DNA from 2 places in the Kribbella sp. NPDC004536 genome. Region 2 is predicted to be linked to the other one. Evidence: riboswitches for the same ligand, from Rfam matches in the RefSeq annotation. Region 2 holds a riboswitch; the other holds the start of a gene.
What was found. A riboswitch is a leader RNA that binds a small molecule or an ion and turns the genes downstream of it on or off. The one in region 2 is predicted to bind ZMP and ZTP.

Region 1 (7,212 bases), 610 kb from region 2:
GGTGCCTGGCCGGAGCTGGCCGCCCGGCTCGTCGGACTGCCCGGTCGCGTCACGCTGCTCCAGCTCGACGGGATGCCCGGTGGCTACGACCTCGCGCCGTATCAGCGATGGGCCGCCGGGCTGCGGGTGGCGCGCTGGGATCAGCCGGCGGAGATCCTCGAAACCGCCGCCGCTGTGCATCGGCGTGATCCCCTCGACGTCGTGGCCGGGTACGGCGAGTTCGCGTTGCCCGCGGTGGCCGCGATCTCCGCGCAGCTCGGGATCCGGTCCGTCCCGGGGCCGGCGGATCAGCGACCGGGAAAGAGCGCTCAGCGGGAGCTGCTCGCGGCCGGAGGGTGCCGGCCGGTTCGGCACCGGCTGTGTTCCGATCCGGCCGAGGTGCGTGCCTTCGCCGCGACGGGCCCGATCGTTCTCAAACCGGACTTGGGCAACGGAAGCCTGGGCGTCTTCGCCGTCGACCGCGCCGAGCAGGCCGAGGAGGGCTGGCGATGGGTCCACGCGGCCGGTCTGGGTGCGGTGCTCGCGGAGGAGCGCTTGTCCGGGCCGGAGTTCAGCGTCGAGACCCGATCGGTCGCCGGCCGGCACGAGGCCCTGATGGTGACCGAGAAGTTCACCTCCGGGCCGCCGCATTTCGTCGAGGTCGGTCATCTCATGCCGGCCCGGGGCGACGTCGACGAGCTACGGACCGAGGCGCTCCGAGCCTTGACAGCGCTGGGACACGTCGACGGGCCGGCGCATGTGGAACTCATGCTGACCGACGACGGACCCAAGGTCGTCGAGGTCAACCGCCGGCTCGGTGGTGACCGTATCTGGGAACTGCTGCAGCTGAGCACCGGCGTTGACGTCTTGCGTCAGGTACTGCTCGATGCCCTCGATCCCAGCACGGATCCGGTCGGCCGTGCGGCCCGGGCGGCGGCGGCCATCCGATTCGTCCATGGCGACCGCGAGCTGTTCGCCGACGGGCTGCCCGCACAGCCGCCGGATCCGATCGATGCACTGGACGGACTGATCCGATGGCGTTGGGAGCCGACCACGTACCATCGCCGGCTCGGTTATGTCCTGACGTACGGCGCTGATCCGACCGAGGCGGCCGGTATCGCCGAGCAGGTGTGCAAGGCGTTGCCGAGTCATCCGCCGGCCGGAACAGTCACGGGCTGACGCTGCCCGCCCTCGGGAGGGCGGGCAGCAGGTGATCAGTTGAGCTCGAGGCCCGGGTAGAGCGGGTGCTTGTCGAGGATTTCGGCGGAGGCGGCGCGGGTCTTGTCGGCGACGCCGTCGGCCAGGACGTACTTCGCCTTCGACGGGGCGCCGGCGGAGGTGGTGGTCGGGGTGGTCGCGGACAGTACGTCGACGATCAGCTCGGCCACCCGGTCGAACTCGTCGGCGCCGAAGCCGCGGGTGGTGAGGGCCGGCGTACCGATCCGGACGCCGGAGGTGTACCAGGCGCCGTTCGGGTCGCGCGGTACGGCGTTGCGGTTGGTGACGATGCCCGCGTCGAGGAGAGCGGACTCGGCCTGGCGGCCGGTGATGCCGTACGACGAGACGTCGAGCAGGACGAGGTGGTTCTCCGTACCGTCCGTCACGAGCTTCACGCCGCGCTTCATCAGGCCCTCGGCGAGCGTGACCGCGTTGTCGGCGACGGCCTGCGCGTACTGCTGGAACGACGGCTGGCGGGCCTCGGCCAGCGCGACCGCCTTCGCGGCCATCGTCTGGCTGAGCGGGCCGCCGAGCACCATCGGGCAGCCGCGGTCGACGGACTCGGCGTACTCGGGCTGGCAGAGCACCATGCCGCCGCGCGGGCCGCGCAGCGACTTGTGCGTGGTCGTCGTGGTGACGTGCGCGTGCGGCACCGGGTCGAAGTCGCCGGCGAACACCTTGCCCGCGACCAGGCCGGCGAAGTGCGCCATGTCGACCATCAGGGTGGCGCCGACCTCGTCGGCGATCTCGCGCATCTTCGCGAAGTTCACCTTGCGCGGGTACGCCGAGTAGCCGGCGATCAGGATCAGCGGCTTGAACTCACGGGCCGCCGCGGCGACCGCGTCGTAGTCGAGCAGCCCGGTCTCCGGGTCGGTGCCGTACGAGTGCTGGTTGAACATCTTGCCGGAGATGTTCGGGCGGAAGCCGTGCGTGAGGTGGCCGCCGGCGTCCAGCGACATACCGAGCATCTTCTGGTCGCCGAGCGCCTTGCGGAGCTTGGTCCAGTCCTCCTCGGTCAGGTCGTTGACGTGCTTCGCGCCGGCCTCGGCGAGCGCCGGGGACTCGATCCGCTGCGCCAGGATCGCCCAGAACGCGACCAGGTTCGCGTCGATGCCGGAGTGCGGCTGGACGTAGGCGTGCGGCGCGCCGAACAACGCCTGCGCGTGGTCGGCGGCGGTCTGCTCGACGGTGTCGACGTTCTGGCAGCCGGCGTAGAAGCGGTGCCCGACGGTGCCCTCGGCGTACTTGTCCGACAGCCAGTTGCCCATCGTCAGCAAGGTGGCGGGGGAGGCGTAGTTCTCACTGGCGATCAGCTTCAGCGAGGACCGCTGGTCGGCCAGTTCGGCCTTGATCGCGCCGGCGATCGTGGGCTCGACCGCGGCGATCACCTGCAGCGCGTTGTTGTACGCTGCGGACGCGGCGGCGGCATCGAAGGATGCTGTGTTGTCGATGGGTTGAGGCATCGTTGTCTCTCCTGCGGGTTTTGCAGTGGTTCGAAGGCACCCAGGCGCACGGTGCCGACGGGTTTCGCTCCCCGGTGGTTATCCACCTTCAGCGCGCCAGTCGCGACGCCGCTCACCCTATCGTGCGCTCGACGATCCTCTCGAACGGAGTCGTCCTCGGCAACGTCCCGAACACACCACCCCAGTCACCGGCCAGCCGCGACGCCACAAACGCGTCGGCGACCTCCGGTGTCGAGTGCCTGAGGAGCAACGAAGCCTGCAGGCAGAGGGCCATCTGCGCGGCCAGCCGTCGCGCACCCGCTTCGGCGTTCTCGTGATCAGCAAGCGCTTGCAAGACATCCTCGACGGCGGCGTCCAGCCGCGCGTCGGCACCTCGGACGGAACCGACCTCGAGCAACCAGGCCTCGAGCGACTCCGGCTTCTGCAGGGCTCGGAGTACGTCGAGCGCGTTCACGTTGCCCGACCCTTCCCAGACCGAGTTCAGCGGCGACTCCCGGTAGAGCAGCGGCAACCCCGACTCCTCCACGTACCCGTTCCCACCGAGACACTCCAGCGCCTCCGCCACCATGAACGGCGTCCGCTTACACACCCAGAACTTGGCAAGCGGCAAAGCAATCCGCCGAAACGCCGCCGCCTGCGCGTCACCACCCGCGGCGGCATCAACTGCTGCTCCCAACCGCATCCCCAGGGCCATCGAAGCCTCGGACTCGAGCGCCAGATCCGCCAGCACGTTCTGCATCGCAGGTTTGTCCGCCAGCAGCCCACCGAAGGCCGACCGATGCCGCGTATGCCAAACCGCCTCAACGAGCGCCCGCCGCTGCAGCGCAGCCGACCCGAGCACACAGTCCAGCCGGGTAGCCGCGACCATCTCGATGATCGTCCGGACTCCGGCACCCTCGTCCCCGAGCCGGTACCCGATCGTTCCGTGGAACTCCACCTCGGACGACGCGTTCGACCGGTTCCCGAGCTTGTCCTTCAGCCGCTGCAGCGCGAACGGGTTCCGGTTGCCGTCGGCAAGAACCCGCGGCACCACGAAGCAGCTCAGCCCGTCCGGCGCCTGCGCCAGGACGAGGAACACGTCCACCTGCGGCGCGGAGCAGAACCACTTGTGCCCGTGCAGCTGGTACACGTCCCCGACCGGGGTCGCCGTCGTGATGTTCGCCCGTACGTCGGACCCGCCCTGCTTCTCGGTCATCCCCATCCCGGCCAGGACGCCGTTCTTCGCCGCGGCCGGCAGACGTCGTACGTCGTACTCCGTCGACGCCAGCTGCGGGATCCACTCCTTCGCCAGCGCCTCGTCGGCCCGCAGCGCCGGTACGGCGGCGTACGTCATCGAGATCGGGCAACCATGTCCCGGCTCGACCTGCGACCACAGGTAGAACCCGGCCGCGCGGGTCAGGTGCGGCGCGGGCGCCTCGCTCGTCCACGGTGCCGCCTGCAGCCCGAACCCGACGGCCTGCTGCATCAGCCAGTGCCAGGACGGGTGGAAGTCGACCTCGTCGACCCGGTTGCCGTACCGGTCGTGGGTCCGCAGTACGGGCGGGTTCTGGTTCGCCGGGAGGGCGTGCGCGCGGGCCTCCTCGGAGCCGGCCAGCTCGCCGATGCGGTGTAGCCCGGGATCCCCGGCGAGGTCGGCGTACGGACGCAGAGCGTCACCGAGCGCCGCGTCGCGGGTGAAGAAGTTCACGCCCCGCAGTGGGGGAGCCTGGTTCGTTACCGCGAATGGGTCCGCCATGTCAGTACGGTAAGCGGTATGGCACGTTCTGGGGCAGGACCCACTGGTGGGAGCTCCCTCTCATTGGCATGGGTCCGGAAGATCCCCGCGACGACCTGGAAGCTGCTCACCCAGACCATCGGGGTCTGTCTGCGCTACCGGGTCACCGGTCTGGCTGCGGAGGGGGCGTTCTTCGCGATCCTCTCGCTGCCGCCGCTGATCTTCGGGCTGGCCGGCTCGCTCGGTTACATCGCGAGCAAGTGGTTCGAGGTCGAGACGATCAACGACATCAAGCAGCAGATCGTCGACCTGGCGGCCCGGGCGCTGACCGACGACTCGATCAAGAGCGTCATCTCGCCGACCCTGGACCAGGTGCTGAACGGCGGCCGGCCGGACGTGATCTCGATCGGTTTCGTGCTCTCGCTGTGGTCCGGCAGCCGGGCGCTGAACGTGTTCGTCGACACCATCACGATCATGTACGGGATGGGCGGCAAGCGCGGCATCGTCCGGACCCGCGCGCTGTCCTTCAGCCTGTACTGCGCAGCGCTGGTCATCGGTGTGATCGTGCTGCCGCTGGTGCTGGCCGGTCCGGACGCCGTCAACGACCTGCTGCCCCACCGTCTCGACTTCCTGAACCAGCTGTACTGGCCCGTCGTCACGATCCTGTCTGCGGGCTTCTTGAACACCCTGTACCACCTGTCCGTTCCCGTCCGGACGCCGTGGGTCTCCGACTTGCCGGGGTCTTTCCTGGCGTTGTCGATCTGGATCCTGGGCAGCTTCGTGCTCCGGTGGATCCTGCAGAGCACAGTGGGCGGTACGTCGATCTACGGGCCACTTGCGGCGCCCATCGCCGTACTGATGTGGCTGTACATGACCGCGATCGCCGTACTGATCGGTGCTGCGCTCAATGCTGTAGTGGACCGCCTGTGGCCGCACAAGGCGCATGTCGCGGAGGTCAAGCCCGTCGCCGAGGAGGACGAGGTCGAGCCCGTGATGAAGGCGGAGCCGGAGCCGCACCACGACCATCCGTTGACACCGGTCGAGTCAGAGGAACGCCCGGAGGCAGAGGCCGCGCGGAAGCTGGTCGCGCTGACCGAGCACCCGAGGCCAATCCCGCGGCCGACAGCGCAGAAGCAGTCCACCGAAGATCCTGAATCTGAGGTTGATGGTGTACGGGAGCCCACTTCGGCGGATAATCCGGTGCGCACGGCGAGGCCGAAGACCTAGGCTGAGTACGACACGCGGTCCTCGCTCAGGACCGCCTCGGACCGGAAGGGAGGCACCCGCCATGAGCTCGCGAGGCCGACAGGCCGCTGTCTCCTATACTGCCCGTCCGCTCTGATCTGATCTGGCGGCCGGGCCCTCTGAAAGGTTCGTCGCATGTCAGTCACGCTTCAGGCCCTAGGACTCGACGAGTCCATGGCCGATGCTCTCAGGTCCCTCCCGGACGATGTCGTGCCGGGACGAGTCAGCCGGGTCGACAAAGGCCTGGCGACCGTGCTCACTGAGCGCGGACCCGTTCGGGCGACCTGGTCCGGCGGACTTCTGACCGCAGTCGCCAACGACCCACAGGCCGGCCCGTGCACTGGGGACTGGGCAGTCCTCCGGTTCTGGTCCGACGACCGGATCACGCTGGAGTCCGTGTTACCACGTCGGACCGCGATCGTCCGGGCGGAGGTCGGCGGCTCGTCACGGGGCCAGGTGCTTGCTGCCAACGTCGACGTCATCGCGATTGTCGTCGGTCTCGTACCGGAGCCCAACATCGTCCGGATCGAGCGTTTCCTGGCGCTGGCGTGGGAAAGCGGAGCGCGTCCTGTCGTGGTGTTGACCAAATCGGACCTCGTCAGTGATGCGGACGGCCTGGCCGAGGATGTGGCGATGGCTGCGCCGGGCGCCGACGTGCTGGTGTGCAGCGCTCAGACCGGCGACGGTCTGGAAGCCGTGCGCGCGTTGCTCGACGGCAACGCGACGGTGGCGTTGCTCGGGTCGAGCGGTGCAGGCAAGTCATCGTTGGTCAACGCGCTCGCTGGGGTAGAGCTGCTGGACGTACAGGAGATCCGGGAGGACGGGAAGGGCCGCCACACGTCCGTGCGGCGCGAGCTGATCGTCTTGCCTGAGGGCGGCGTCGTGATCGACACGCCCGGGCTGCGAGGGATCGGTCTGCAGGAGTCGGGCGAAGGGCTGGCGGCGGCATTCCCGGATGTCACGGTGCTCGCAGCCTCCTGCAGGTTCAAGGATTGCGGGCACGTGACCGAGCCTGGGTGCGCGGTACAAGCGGCGCTCGAGGATGGCTCGCTGCCGTACCGGCGCTACGACAGCTGGGTAAAGCTGCAGCGGGAGGCGGCGTACATGGCACGTCGTTCTGATGCTCGGCTTCGCTCGGAGGCGCGGAAGGAGTGGGCGCGCGACACGAAGGCCTACCGTCGCGACTTTAAATCCCGGCCCAAGTAAGCGGCTCTGCTGGTCGAAGCTCGCATTCGGTGATGAAAGGATCGGTTGTATGAACCGATCGGTGCTGGTGACGGGAGCTTCTCGGGGGATCGGTGCGGCGACGGCGCGAGCCTTCGCCGCCGCGGGGGACAGGGTGGCGGTGCACTACAGCTCCTCCGCCGAGGCGGCCGCCCAGGTGGTGAAGGAGCTCCCCGGCTCCGGCCACCTCGCGGTGCCCGCGGATCTGGCGGACCCGGACGCCATCGAGACGATGGTGTCGGACGCCGCGTCCGCGTTGGGCAGCATCGACGTACTGGTGAACAACGCCGGCGTCTACCACCCGCACCGCATCCGCGAGACGACGTACGCCGAATGGCAACAGGCGTGGACCGACACGCTGGCCGTCAA
Region 2 (7,212 bases):
ATCGGCAGCGGGAGCTGTGGCGCGAGCCAGGGGAGGAGCGTCAGCTCCGCGAGCAGCCGTGGACGTACTTCCGGACGCCGCGGCGCCCGATGGAGCCACGGGCCTTCGATCCACGCGCGGCTGTCCCAGCCGTCGTCGATCGCGAGGCTCCGGACCCAGTCGCCGAGCAGCCCGACGCTGTCCGGCATGAACGACCACTCGCCGAACTTCGCCACCAGGTCCGCGGGCGACATCCACGCGCCCCACTCGACTTCTTCGGGCTGATGACGTACCGGGCCGTCCCAGACGCACGTGTACAGGTATGCGTGGTACTGCGTGTTCTCGTCGGCGTAGTCGCCCTCCGGCAACCGCGTCAGCTCCACGCCGGCGATGCCGAGTTCCTCCTCGAGCTCCCGTACGACGGCGTGGAACGGGTCCTCACCCGCCGCCACCACGCCGCCCGCGGCGAAGTCGTAGCGGCCCGGGTACACGTCCTTGGTCGGCGTCCGGCGATGGACGTAGATGTCACCGGCCGGATTCCGGACGACCACCCCGGTGGCCGAGTGCCGCAGGTTGTCGCGCCGCATCACCGAGCGCGGCGCGGATCCCGTGACCTGGTTGCGGTCGTCGAGAATCGCCACCAACTCGTCCACTCGCGAAGTCTCACATGTAACCCTGTGGACACAGCAACCACTTTCCCCGCCGGTACCGCGTAGGCTCGGTCGCATGAGTGTTCGGCGGATCATGGGTACCGAGACCGAGTTCGGCATCTCGGTGCCGGGCCAGCCCGGGGCCAACCCGATGCTGACCTCGAGCCAGGTGGTGAACGGCTACGCGCAGACGCAGCCGCTCGCGCGCAAGACCCGGTGGGACTTCGACGAGGAGCATCCACTGCGGGACGCGCGCGGGTTCGACCTGAGCCGGGAGGTGGCGGACTCCAGCCAGCTCACCGACGAGGAGACCGGCCTGGCGAACGTGATCCTCACCAACGGCGCCCGGCTGTACGTCGACCACGCCCACCCGGAGTACTCCGCGCCCGAGACCACCAACCCGCGGGACGCGGTGGTCTGGGACAAGGCCGGCGAGCTGGTGATCATGGAGGGCGCGCGGCAGGCCCGGCTGATCCCGGGTGCGCCGCAGCTGAACCTCTACAAGAACAACGTCGACAACAAGGGCGCGTCGTACGGTGCCCACGAGAACTACCTGATGCGCCGGTCCACACCGTTCGCGTCGATCGTGCGGCACCTGACGCCGTTCTTCGTCAGCCGCCAGGTGGTGACCGGGGCCGGCCGGGTCGGGATCGGCCAGGACGGCGCCACGCACGGGTTCCAGCTCAGCCAGCGGGCGGACTACTTCGAGGTCGAGGTCGGCCTGGAGACGACGCTGAAGCGGCCGATCATCAACACCCGCGACGAGCCGCACGCCAACCCGGACCGGTACCGGCGGCTGCACGTGATCATCGGCGACGCGAACCTGTCCGAGATCTCGACGTACCTCAAGGTCGGCACCACCTCGCTGGTGCTGGCGATGATCGAGGACGGCTGGCTGACCGACGACCTCGGCGTTGACCGGCCCGTGACCGCGCTGCACGAGGTCAGCCACGACCCGTCCTGCACACACCTGCTGACGATGAAGGACGGGCGCAAGCTCACCGCGGTCCAGTTGCAGACCGAATACCTGGAGCAGGCGCGCAAGTACGTCGAGGACAAGTACGGCGACGACGCCGACCGGCAGACCAAGGACGTGCTGCACCGCTGGGAGCAGATCCTCGACCAGTTGGCGCTGGACCCGATGAAGTTGTCGGACCAGCTGGACTGGGTGGCGAAGTACAAACTGCTGCAGTCCTACCGCGATCGCGACGGCCTGGACTGGGACGACTCCAAGCTGCACCTGGTCGACCTGCAGTACGCCGACCTCCGCCCGGACAAGGGGCTCTATTACAAGTTGGTGAAATCCGGCCGGATGCAGCGGATCGTCACCGACGAGGAGATCCGGATGGCGGTCGCGCACCCGCCGACGGACACCCGGGCGTACTTCCGCGGCCGTTGCATGCAGCAGTACGCGCCGCAGGTCGCGGCCGCCTCCTGGGACTCGGTGATCTTCGATCTGCCCGGCAAGGAGTCGCTGCAGCGGATCCCGACGCTGGACCCGCTGCGGGGCACGAAAGCGCATGTCGGAGCACTTCTTGACCAATGCGACACCGCGAGTGACCTGGTTCGCACCATTACTGGGGGCGGCGCCGGGTAGGGTCGCTAGTGAAGGCCGATTTGGGCGGCCTTCCCAGCGGTTCTAGGAGGTGGCCATATGGCGAAGGACGGCGGTCAGCAGCACAAGCAGCCGAAGCGTTCGTCGACCGAGGAAGAGGTCGAGCAGGTCGAGGCGTCCGAGGACGTCCAGGAACGCAAGGAACGGCTCGACGAGGACGTCGACTCGATCCTGGACGAGATCGACGAGGTGCTCGAGGAGAACGCCGAGGAGTTCGTCCGCGGATTCGTGCAAAAGGGTGGGGAGTGAACCGCTCGATGACATCTGATGCCTCCGGCCGGCTGCCGGAAGCCTTCCTGACCCCGGGCGGCTCGTCGTTCATGGACTTCCTGGCCGGGCACGCGCCCGACCTGCTGCCCGGACGACGGTCGCTCGGGCAGGGTGACCTGTCCAGCGAAGTCCCGCACGGTACGACGATCGTGGCCGCCACCTTCCCCGGTGGCGTGATCATGGCCGGCGACCGGCGGGCCACGATGGGCAACATCATCGCCCAGCGTGACATCGAGAAGGTGTTCCCGGCCGACGAGTACTCGGCGGTCGCCTTCGCCGGCTCGGCCGGTTTCGGGATCGAGATGGTCCGGCTGTTCCAGGTCGAGCTGGAGCACTACGAGAAGCTCGAGGGCGCCACGCTGAGCCTGGACGGCAAGGCGAACCGGCTCAGCGCGCTGATCCGGGGCAACCTGCCGATGGCGATGCAGGGCCTCACCGTGGTGCCGCTGTTCGCGGGGTACGACGAGGACATCAAGGGCGGGCGGATCTTCTCCTACGACCCGACCGGCGGGCGGTACGAGGAGACCCACTTCTACAGCGTCGGTTCGGGCTCGCTGTTCGCCCGCGGCGCGCTGAAGAAGCTCTACCGCGAGGACCTGTCCGAGACCGACTGCGTGACGGTGGCGATCCAGTCCCTGATCGACGCCGCCGACGACGACTCGGCGACCGGTGGCCCGGACATGCTGCGGCGGATCTTCCCGGTGGTCGGCGTGGTCACCGCGGACGGTTACCGGCGGCTGCCCGAGGACGAGGTGGCGGCGCTCGTCGACGCGGCCTGGACCCAGCGGCACCAGCGTCCCGACGGTCCGTCAGCCCCGTCCCTGACCTGATCACCCCGAACCGACAGAGGACTCGATGAGCGTTCCCTTCTACGTCTCGCCCGAGCAGCTGATGCGGGACCGGGCGGACTTCGCCCGGAAAGGCATCGCCAAGGGCCGCAGCGCGATCGCGCTGCAATATGCCGACGGCATCCTGTTCGTCGCGGAGAACCGGTCGCCCGCGCTGCACAAGGTGGCCGAGATCTACGACCGGCTGGCCTTCGCCGCCGTCGGCCGGTACCCGGAGTTCGAGAACCTGCGGATCGCCGGCGTCCGGCTGGCGGACATGCGCGGGTACTCCTACGACCGGCGTGACGTCACCGGCCGGGCGCTGGCCAACGCGTACGCGCAGACCCTCGGCGCGATCTTCTCCTCCGGCGGCGAGAAGCCGCTCGAGGTGGAGATCCTGGTCGCCGAACTGGGCACGACCGCGGCCGACGACCAGGTCTACCGGCTCACCTACGACGGTTCGATCGCCGACGTCCAGGGGTACGCCGTGATGGGCGGCCCGGCGGACCAGGTCGCGGACTACGTCGGCGAGCACTACCGCGACGGCATCTCGCTGGCCGGCGCGCTGCGGCTCGCGGTCGACGCGCTCGCGCACGACGGCAACGAGGTCCGCGAGCTGACCCCGGACCAGCTCGAGGTCGCCGTGCTGGACCGGACCCGCACCCAGGTGCGCAAGTTCAAGCGGATCTCCGAGGAGACGGTCGCCAACATCCTCTCGGAGTCGCAGCCGGCTCCCGCCGAGGAGGCCAAGGCGGAGGAAACGACGCCGCCGGCCGACGAGGCTCCGACCGAGCCACCGGCGGACGGCGAAGCCCCGGTGGCCCCACCGGAAGACCCTGAAGACAACCGTCCACTGTGACGGACCACACCGAGAGCTCAGCCGTCACCGATCACGTGGCGGCTGAGCCGTCTCGGCCCGACGATCCCGCGCCGTGGGAGCTGCTTGGGGAGGAACCAGGCTTCCAGCGCTTCCTCACCGTGCGCCTGCGCCGCTACCGCATGCCCGACGGGCGTGAGGTCGAATGGGACGTCTTCGGGCCCGAGGCCGGGATCAGCGCCGGCATCACCGTGCTGCCGCTGACGCCGGAGGGGCGGATCGTGACGATCCGGATGTTCCGGGCCGGCCCGGACAGCGTGGTGACGAACCTTCCGGGCGGCCTGGTGGAGCCGGGGGAGGACGTCGCGGTCGCGGGAGCGCGCGAGCTCGAGGAAGAGACCGGGTACACCTGCGAGACCCTCGACGTGGTTGGCTGGCAGTGGTCCGGCGCCTCCTCGACGTTCCGCAAGTACGTCGCGATCGCCCGCGGCTGCCGCCCCGACGGCAAACAGCAACTCGACGAGGCCGAGGACTGCGTCCCGGTCGAACTCACCGTCAACGCCTTCCGCGCCGAACTCCGCAACCCCGGCGCAATGACAGGAATCGACGGCGCCTACCTGGCCCTCGACCACGCCGGCCTGCTCTAGACTCTTGGTGGGCCGCGACTGGCGTTGAGGTGGAGGAACCACCGGGGAACGGTCTGCCATCCGGCTTTGCCGCGCGCCTGGGCACCTTCGTACGTCGAGGAGTGTGCGCATGAGCGCTGAGCTGATGATCGGGACCGACCTCGCTGCCGAGCTGGTGGCCAAGGCGGCGGAGCGGGCGAGTGCCCTGCGGGAGCAGTACGGCGTGCAGCCGTGCCTGGCGACCGTGCTGGTCGGAGACGATCCGGCGTCGGCGACGTACGTACGGATGAAGCAGAACCGGTCGAAGAAGGCCGGGATCGCGTCCCGCAGCGTCGTACTGCCGGCGTCGACGACGACTGACGAGCTGGTCGCGGAGATCACCAAGCTGTCCGAGGACCCGGCCGTCCACGGGATCCTGCTCCAGCACCCGGTGCCGGCGCAGATCGACGAGCGGGCCGCGTTCGAGGCGATCGACCCGGCCAAGGACGTCGACGGCGTGACGATGCGCTCGTTCGCGGCGATGGCGTTCGGCGATCCCGGGTTCCGGTCCGCGACGCCCGGCGGGATCATGCGGCTGCTGGCGGCGTACGACGTACCGCTCGAAGGCGCGCACGCCGTCGTGATCGGCCGCAGTCCGATCCTCGGCAAGCCGGCCGGCATGTTGCTGTTGGCATCGAACGCGACCGTCACGTACGCGCACTCGCGGACCCGCGATCTGCCCGAGCTGGTCCGCACCGCCGACGTCGTGATCGCCGCCGTCGGCAAGGCGAACTTCGTCCGCGGCGACTGGCTGAAGCCGGGTGCGGTGGTCGTCGACGCCGGGTACAACGAAGGCAACGTCGGCGACGTGCACTTCGCCGAGGCGTCCGAGGTGGCGAGCCTGATCACCCCGGTCCCGGGCGGCGTCGGCCCGATGACGATCGCGCTGTTGCTGGAGCAGACGGTCGACGCTGCTGAGACGGCTGTCCACTCCTTGACTACCCTGAACTAGGGTTGGAGCAGACGAACTAGGAGGCGAGACGTGGCGGTACGGGCGATCCGGGGTGCCACCCAGCTGGACGTGGACGAGCGCGAGCATCTGCTCGAGCGGTCCGCGGAGCTGGTGAAGGCGGTCCTGGAGGCGAACGATCTGGAGAACGAGGATCTGATCAGCATCCTGTTCACCGTCACGTCCGACCTCCGGTCGGAGTTCCCGGCCGTCGCCGGCCGGCAGATCGGGCTCACCGACGTACCGCTGATGTGCATGCAGGAGATCCCCGTACCGCACGCGCTGCCGCGGGTGGTCCGGCTGATGGTGCACACCGAGTCGCCGCGCTCGCGGGACAAGATCCAGCACGTGTACCTGCACGGCGCCGTCGCGCTCCGTCCGGACCTGACCGGCGCCCAGTGAGTGGGGTACGGTGACCGAGCTCCGCGGGCCGGTCCGCATCGTCGGTACCGGGCTGATCGGTACGTCGATCGGGCTCGCGCTCGCCCGGCTCGGGGTGGTCGTGGAGCTCGTCGACGGGAACCCGGACAACGCGCTGATGGCCGAGCGGATCGGCGCCGGCTCACGGCTGGTCGAGATCGAGCCGCAGCTGGTCGTCGTCGCCGTACCGCCCGACCACGTCGGCGCGGTAGTCGCCGAGCAGCTCGAGCAGACCGACGCCGTCGTGACGGACGCGGCCAGCGTCAAGTCGAAGCCGCTCGCGGACGCGCGCAGCCTGGTGCCGGACGTCAGCCGGTACGTCGGCAGTCACCCGATGGCCGGCTCCGAACGCAACGGTCCGCTGGCGGCCCGCGCCGACCTGTTCGACGGCGCGACGTGGGCGATCACACCGCACGCGACGAGCGACGCCGACGCCGTCGACTTGGTCCGGCGGCTCGCCGAGGCCTGTGGTGCGCGTACCGTCGAGCTGTCGGTGGAGGACCACGACCTCGGCGTCGCCCGGGTCTCGCACCTCCCGCACCTGATGTCCGCGCTCGCCGCCGGCACGCTGGCCGACGCGCCGTCGTCGCACTTGGAGCTGTCCGGGCAGGGCGTCCGCGACGTCACCCGGATCGCGGCCGGCGACCCGCGGCTGTGGACCCAGATCGTGTCCGCGAACTCGACCGCGCTGACCGGCCTGCTGGAGCAGATCCGTGGCGAGCTCGACCGGCTACTCGTTGCCCTTGGCAAGGAAGAGGCGAACGACGAGCTGACCGCGATCCTCGGCCAGGGCGTGTCCGGCGCGGTCCGGGTACCGGGCAAGCACGGCACGCCGCACATCGACCTGGTCACGGTGCTGGTGACCATCCCGGACCGCCCCGGCCAGCTGGCGAAACTGTTCGCCGACGCCGCCGAGTCCGGTGCGAACGTCGAGGACCTCCGCATCGACCACAGCCCCGGCCGCCCGGTCGGTGAGGTCGAGCTGGCCGTCAAGCCCGGTTCGGTCGACCAGTTGGTCGA

Region 1: linked by a shared signal. The riboswitch ahead of ACFYRU_RS22530 (glycine hydroxymethyltransferase) and the one ahead of ACFYRU_RS19590 (bifunctional 5,10-methylenetetrahydrofolate dehydrogenase/5,10-methenyltetrahydrofolate cyclohydrolase) in region 2 are both predicted to bind ZMP and ZTP.

The regions. Positions count from the first base shown of each region.
Region 1 covers NZ_JBIALY010000002.1:1,611,372-1,618,583, reverse strand. The annotation lists gene ACFYRU_RS22535 (acetyl-CoA carboxylase biotin carboxylase subunit family protein) at 1-1,158, shown strand, start outside; gene ACFYRU_RS22530 (glycine hydroxymethyltransferase) at 1,194-2,660, opposite strand; ZMP/ZTP riboswitch at 2,692-2,774, opposite strand; gene ACFYRU_RS22525 (acyl-CoA dehydrogenase family protein) at 2,773-4,395, opposite strand; gene ACFYRU_RS22520 (YhjD/YihY/BrkB family envelope integrity protein) at 4,414-5,601, shown strand; gene rsgA (ribosome small subunit-dependent GTPase A) at 5,755-6,825, shown strand; gene ACFYRU_RS22510 (SDR family NAD(P)-dependent oxidoreductase) at 6,875-7,212, shown strand, end outside.
Region 2 covers NZ_JBIALY010000002.1:1,001,941-1,009,152, forward strand. The annotation lists gene ACFYRU_RS19560 (phosphotransferase) at 1-632, opposite strand, end outside; gene dop (depupylase/deamidase Dop) at 706-2,226, shown strand; gene ACFYRU_RS19570 (ubiquitin-like protein Pup) at 2,284-2,493, shown strand; gene prcB (proteasome subunit beta) at 2,502-3,344, shown strand; gene prcA (proteasome subunit alpha) at 3,370-4,200, shown strand; gene ACFYRU_RS19585 (NUDIX hydrolase) at 4,197-4,805, shown strand; ZMP/ZTP riboswitch at 4,810-4,895, shown strand; gene ACFYRU_RS19590 (bifunctional 5,10-methylenetetrahydrofolate dehydrogenase/5,10-methenyltetrahydrofolate cyclohydrolase) at 4,915-5,775, shown strand; gene aroH (chorismate mutase) at 5,806-6,174, shown strand; gene ACFYRU_RS19600 (prephenate dehydrogenase) at 6,185-7,212, shown strand, end outside.